One region of the Bradyrhizobium sp. CCBAU 51753 genome, then DNA from elsewhere that is predicted to be linked to it. Evidence: predicted binding sites of a transcription regulator. Region 1 holds the regulator's gene; each other region holds the start of a gene.
What was found. Region 1 encodes PhoB, which activates phosphate uptake and scavenging genes when phosphate is short. Its sites were predicted from a motif close to TGTCATNNANCTGTCAT; they were not measured.
Positions count from the first base shown of each region.

Region 1 (2,265 bases):
CGGCGCACCGCGAAAGGAAGAATGCGATGACGGTATTGACCTGGTCCGACGATCGCGTCGAGCAGCTGAAGAAGCTCTGGGAGAGTGGCCTCTCCGCCAGCCAGATCGCGGCGGAACTCGGCAATGTGACGCGAAACGCCGTGATCGGCAAAGTCCATCGGCTCGGCCTGTCCGGCCGCGCCAAGGCGCCCTCCACCGCCGCGCCGCGGCAGCGCAAGGCCCGTCCCGCCCAGCACATGATGCGGGTGGCGCGCCCGGTCTCGCGCGGCAACACCGCGCTGGCGCAGGCTTTCGAGGTCGAACTCGAGCCGGATCCGATCGCCTACGACAACGTGGTGCCGATGAGCCAGCGGCTGTCGCTGCTGGAGCTGAACGAGGCCACCTGCCATTGGCCGGTCGGCGATCCCTCGAGCCCGGAATTCTTCTTCTGCGGCGGCAAGGCGCTCACCGGCCTGCCCTATTGCGCGCACCACTCGCGCGTCGCTTACCAGCCCGCCGGCGATCGCCGCCGGCCGTCGAACAAGCCGCAGCTCAAATAGGCCGACGACGAAACCAGCGACGACGTCAAAAAAGAAATCCCCGCGAAGGCGGGGATTTTTTTGTTGCAGCGGTCGGACCGGGCCTTACGGCTGCGGCTCGGCCTTGGCAAAACGGTCGTCGAGGGCGTAGCCGGCGCCGCGCACGGTGCGGATCGGATCCTGCTCGCGGCCCGGATTGAGCAGCTTGCGCAGGCGGCCGATATGCACGTCAACGGTCCGCTCGTCGATATAGATGTCGCGGCCCCAGACGCTGTCGAGCAGCTGCTCGCGGCTGAACACGCGGCCGGGATGCTCGAGGAAGAATTCGAGCAGCCGATATTCGGTCGGGCCGAGATCGATCGGGCGGCCGGAGCGCGCAACGCGGCGCTTCTCTCGGTCGAGCTCGATGTCGCCATAGGTCAGCACGGTGGCGAGCCGCTCGGGGCTGGCGCGGCGCAGCAGGCCCTTCACCCGCGCCAGGAGCTCCGGCACCGAGAACGGCTTGACGATATAATCGTCGGCGCCGGTGGCCAGCCCACGCACCCGCTCGCTCTCCTCGCCGCGCGCGGTCAGCATGATGATCGGCAGCTGCTTGGTCTCGGGACGTGCCCGCAAGCGGCGGCAGAGCTCGATGCCGGACAGGCCCGGCAGCATCCAGTCGAGCACCACGAGATCGGGAACGCGCTCCTTGAGGCGGGTGTCGGCATCGTCGCCGCGCCCGACCGTTTCGACATCGTAGCCTTCCGCGTCGAGGTTGTAGCGCAACAGCGTTGTCAGCGCTTCCTCGTCTTCGACTACCAGAATGCGTGCGCTCATCGGTCTAAGTTCTCTCTATCTTGATCCGTTGCCCAGACGCAAAACCGAAACGCTCATCGTCCTGATGAGCACGATCTTGTCGGAAAACCGGTACCCACTTTTCCGGATCGTGCTTCAGTTACCCGGCACCGTGGTCGCAAAGTTGGTCATGTCGCCCTTCGGGCGCTTGTCGGTGATTTGCTGGCCCTCGATCATGTAGAACACGGTCTCGGCGATGTTGGTGGCGTGGTCGCCGATCCGCTCGATATTCTTGGCGCAGAACATCAGGTGGATGCAGAACGAGATGTTGCGCGGATCTTCCATCATGTAGGTGAGCAGCTCGCGGAACAGCGAGGTGCAGATCGCGTCGACCTCCTCGTCGCCCTTCCAGACGTTCATCGCCGCCGGCAAATCGTGCGCGGCGTAGGCGTCGAGCACCGACTTGACCTGCGACAGCACGAGGTCGGTCATGTGCTCGAGGCCGCGGATCAGCTTCAGCGGCTGGAAATCGCTCTCCAGCGCCGCGACGCGCTTGCCCATGTTCTTGGCGAGGTCGCCGATCCGCTCGAGGTCGGTGGCCACCCGCATCGCGCTGACGATCTCGCGCAGGTCGATCGCCATCGGCTGGCGCCGCGCGATCGTCAGCACCGCGCGCTCTTCGATGACGCGCTGCAGGCTGTCGATCTCGATGTCGGCGGCGACCACGCGCTTGCCGAGCGCGACGTCGCGGCGGATCAGCGCATCGACCGACTCGGTGATCATGCGCTCGACCAGGCCGCCCATCTCGGCGACCAGGCGGGTCAACTCCTGCAGGTCGCTGTCGAATGCCTTGGCGGTATGTTCAGAAGCCATCGCTTGTCTCCTTCGATCATAATCCCAAGAGGATCACGATCTCATGCCTTCATTTCAGCCTGATCTCGGCGGGAAACCATCCCCGCTTTTTTCCGATCAG
Region 1 is NZ_CP030037.1:8,658,953-8,661,217, forward strand. Features, by position in the region: gene XH93_RS39815 (GcrA family cell cycle regulator) at 27-539, shown strand; gene phoB (phosphate regulon transcriptional regulator PhoB) at 624-1,334, opposite strand; gene phoU (phosphate signaling complex protein PhoU) at 1,449-2,165, opposite strand.

Region 2 (2,265 bases), 2.8 Mb from region 1:
GCACCTTCGTCGAGCAGATCCCAGCGCATCGGGCCGATCAGGCCCCAGGCGTTGCGCACGGTGGGCACATAGACCGGGATGCCGCCGCCGATCAGCAGCGCGCCGTGATGGGCGGCCTTGTGGTTGTTGCGGTCGAACAGCACGAGGTCGCCGTCGGTGACCAGCGAGCCGAGCGCGACCTTGTTCGAGGTCGAGGTACCGTTGAGCACGAAATAGGTCTTTTCAGCGCCAAAGATCCGCGCCGCCTCCTTCTGCGCCTTCAGTGCCGGCCCCTCATGGGTGAGGAGGTCGCCGAGGTCGAGCACGGAATTGTCGAGGTCGTCGCGAAACACCGCCTCGCCGAGATGCTCGACGAACACACGGCCGATCGGGCTGCGGCTGTAGAACACGCCGCCATTATGGCCGGGGCAGGTCCAGAGCTGGTTGCCTTCCTCGGCATAGTCGACCAGCGCCCCGAAGAACGGCGTCTTCAGGTTCTCGGCGTATTGCTTGAGCCGGCTGATCAGGTTTTTCGCGATGAAGGGCGGGGTTTCCTCCGACAGGAACACGTAGCCGTCGATGAAATCGAGCACCTCGACCGGCAGGTCCTCGAACCGCTTGCGGCGGATCAACAGGATGATCGGGAAGTCGAGGCCGCGCCGGCGCATCAGATTGATCAGCGCGGCCGTCTTGCCCTCAAGTCCCTTCTTGCCCCAGTCGACCACCATGCAGCCGATTGCGGCATCGGTCTGCACCGCGATCTCGGCATCCTCCAGCTTGCGGGCGCGGACCACCTCGAAGCCGGAGCGCTCGATCTCGCTGATGATCTGGTTGAAGCGGATGCCTTCGAGATCGTCCGATTCGAACACCGGCGCGGCGAACAGGAAGTTGAAGCGTTTGAAGTAGTCCATGCGAGTCCCCGAAACTGGTCCGGCTGAACCTGTCGGCACATTTCATGACGATGAGATGACAATGGGCGGGCGCCTGACACGCGGATGCGTCCGGTCAGCGGCGGGAGCTTGCGCATGGGAGAAGTCTGGGTGAATTCAGTTCATCTGTGGCTGAATTCTTCGGATTTGCGCGGCCCGAGAGGTTGTCCGACAATCTGCATGTTCCGGCTGGAGAGGGCATCATGCATGCACGCGCGGAAGCCAGTGTTGCGGACCATCTTGCCGCGGTGGCGCGGCTGGCGCCGCTGATCGCCGAGCAACGGCAGCATTTCGATCGCGAGCGCAGGCTCCCCGATGCCGTCTTCCGGGCGCTGGCCGAGGCCGGACTGTTTCGGCTGTATTTGCCGAAGGCGCTCGGCGGGCCGGAATTCTCGCCATTCGACTTCATGACCATCGTGGAGGCGGCGTCCGCGCTTGACGGCTCGGTCGGCTGGCTGGTCGGCAACGGCGCCGGCATGAGCCGGATCGGCGGCTACCTGCCCGCAGACGTGGTGCGGAGCTGGTTCGCCGAACCAATGGCCTTCATCGCCAGCGCCACCGGTGCGGTCGGAACGGCGGTGGAGGTCGAGGGCGGCTACCGCGTCAGCGGGCGCTGGCCGTTCGGCAGCGGCGCGCATCATGCGACGCGGTTCATGGGGCTCGCCAGCGTGAAGGGGCCCGACGGCAAGGACGGCCCGTCGCTGTGCTGCTACTTCGATCGCGCCGAGGTCCGCGTTCACGACACCTGGTTCGTATCCGGATTGCGCGGGACCGGAAGCTGCGATTTCGAGGTCGAGGACGGCTTCGTGCCCGCGAGCCACGTCCATCCCCTGATCGATTGTCAGCCAACGCAGTCCGGCATCATCTATCGCCTGCCGGCGCTGTCGGCGTTTCCGTGGACGGTCTCGGTGGTGCCGCTCGGAATCGCCCGCGGCGCGCTCGACGCCTTTATTGCGCTCGCCGGCAAGAAGCCGCGGATGGCTGGCGGCGGCCAGCTCCGCGACAGCGAACTGGTTCAGGCACTGGTCGGCCGTGCCGAGGCCGCAGTGCGGTCTGCCCGGGCGCTGCTGATCGAGGCGATGACCGAGCTGATGGCCGCGGTCGATGCCGGCGGCGATCGCCTGATTGAAGCGCGGGTGCTGTTCCGGGTCGCCTGCGCCAATGCCGCGGAGAGCGCCGCGCGCGTCGTCGAGATGCTCGCGGCACCGGCCGGGACCGCGGCGATCTTCGAGACCGGCACGCTCGAGCGGTCGATCCCGCGACGTTCAGGCGGCGATCAAGCATGTGGCGATGACCCAGAACAGCTACGTGCTCGCGGGGCGCATCAGCCTCGGCCTCCCGCTCGGCACGACGCGGT
Region 2 is NZ_CP030037.1:5,871,010-5,873,274, reverse strand. Features, by position in the region: gene XH93_RS26825 (Orn/Lys/Arg decarboxylase N-terminal domain-containing protein) at 1-890, opposite strand, end outside; partial or broken gene XH93_RS43140 (acyl-CoA dehydrogenase family protein) at 1,112-2,101, shown strand.
Region 2: XH93_RS26825 (Orn/Lys/Arg decarboxylase N-terminal domain-containing protein) is a predicted target of PhoB. The motif match lies at 935-951, and genes of this name have one in related genera.

Region 3 (2,265 bases), 3.8 Mb from region 1:
CAGAACGCGCATTACGTCGCCTGGTTCGAGCCCGAGCATCACATCGTCGAATGCGCCGCGCCGTTCTTCGCCAGCCGCTTCGCCGACATGCCGTGGTCGATCCTGACCCCCGACGTGTCGGCGCATTGGGATGGCCATGCGATCTCGATCACATCAGGCATCGACAAGGCCGAAGTGCCGAGCGAGGAGAAGCTCGAGGAAGCCTGGCGGCGGCATGGCAGCGGCCTGTTCAATCCGGCGCGACTGAAACTGATGGAGGCGCCGCAGGCCTATTGGAGGAACCTGCCTGAGGATTCGATCATTAGGCCCCTAATCGAAGACGCGATGCGAATGACGAGCGGCCCCTTCATCGCCCGCAAGGCGACGGAGCCGCGTCAGCCCGAGCAGCAACGGCAGGATGAGCCGATGGCGAGACGAGAGGCCCACGACACGCTTGCGGCGCTACGCCAGGAGGCCGCCGATTGCCGCGCCTGTCCGCTGTGGAAAGACGCGACCCAGACCGTGTTCGGCGAGGGCCGGCAGACCGCGTCGATGATGCTGGTCGGCGAGCAGCCCGGCGACAAGGAAGATCTCGCCGGAAAACCCTTCGTCGGCCCGGCCGGACTGATGCTCGATCGCGCGCTGGAGGAGGCCGGCATCGATCGCCGCAAAGTCTATGTCACCAACGCGGTAAAGCATTTCAAATTCGTGCCGCGCGGAAAAATCCGGCTGCACCAGAAGCCGAACACGCCGGAGATCCGCGCCTGCCGGCAATGGTACGAACGCGAGCTCGCCGCCATCAAGCCCGACCTCGTGGTGGCGCTCGGCGCCACTGCGGCGCAAAGCGTGCTGGGCAAGATCACGCCGATCAACAAAAACCGCGGCCGTCCGATCGAGCACGATGGAACCAAGGTGCTCGTGACCGTGCACCCCTCCTATTTGCTAAGACTGCCGGATGAGGAGGCCAAGGCGCGGGAGTATCAGCGTTTTATAGACGATCTAAAAATCGCGGCGGGCCTGCTGCGCCGCGCGGCGCACGCCGCGTGACATGCAACCGTATGGAATCCCTGTAGAACCAACGCTTGCGTGAGACCGTTGGTGAGAATGTTATAAAGACTCACAAACCACTACAACCTTTAATTGATCTGTGCTACGATAGCATTTCCAAGGATCGGGCGTCATGTTCACGCCATGACGTTCCCTGAGGTTCGCGCGCCGCACGGTTCGACTAGCCCCAGCTGCGCGGCGCGCGACCTCGCTTCCGCCCCCTCCCCGCGATGCCGCCGTTTCCCGCCACGGGCGCGATCTGCGCCGGATGGCGGCGCGTGTTTCATGGCAATATTCATGACGTGATGCGGCGCGTGCGGCCACGACGCTCAGACTGTGCGAACGTTATCAAGGGGAAGCACGAAGATTCAGCGCATCGAGCGCGGCGCCCGCCCAGATGCTTGCTGCAGCTGCACAAATCAACGTTGCTACTGTCATCTAACCTTCAAGTCCCTCAGTCAAAACTGGGCCTCACACTGTATGTGAGGGGCGTCAGAATGACCGATATTACAGCCAATTCTTCGATGGCCGACGGAGCGCCGATCCAACCGGCGTCACGGCCCAATCTCGACAAGGGTTTTAACCCGCTCACCATGATCATCTTCTTCGGCATTCTTGCCGTGGGGCTCTTGTACGTTGCCTACAGCATCTACGCCGACGTCGATGCCACCGGCACCAGGGTCACCTCCTACCTGCCCTACATTCTGCTGCTCGTTGCGCTGCTGATCGCGCTCGGCTTCGAGTTCGTCAACGGCTTCCACGACACCGCCAACGCGGTGGCCACCGTGATCTACACCCACTCGCTGCCGGCGGAAGCCGCGGTGATGTGGTCCGGCCTGTTCAACTTCCTCGGCGTGCTGACCTCGAGCGGCGCGGTGGCGTTCGGCATCGTCTCGCTGCTGCCGGTGGAGTTGATCCTGCAGGTCGGCTCCAGCGCCGGCTTCGCCATGGTGTTCGCGCTGTTGATCGCCGCGATCCTGTGGAATCTCGGCACCTGGTATTTCGGCCTGCCGGCCTCCTCCTCGCACACGCTGATCGGCTCGATCATCGGCGTCGGCGTCGCCAACGCGCTGCTGCGCGGCCGCGACGGCACCTCGGGCGTGGACTGGGGCAAGGCGACCGAGATCGGCTACGCGCTGCTGCTGTCGCCGCTGGTCGGCTTCATCTGCGCCGCCGTGCTGCTGCTGCTGCTCAAGATGATCGTCAAGAACCCGGCGCTGTATGCCGCCCCTGAGGGTC
Region 3 is NZ_CP030037.1:3,386,025-3,388,289, reverse strand. Features, by position in the region: gene XH93_RS15035 (UdgX family uracil-DNA binding protein) at 1-1,026, shown strand, start outside; gene XH93_RS15030 (inorganic phosphate transporter) at 1,524-2,265, shown strand, end outside.
Region 3: XH93_RS15030 (inorganic phosphate transporter) is a predicted target of PhoB. The motif match lies at 1,459-1,475, and genes of this name have one in related genera.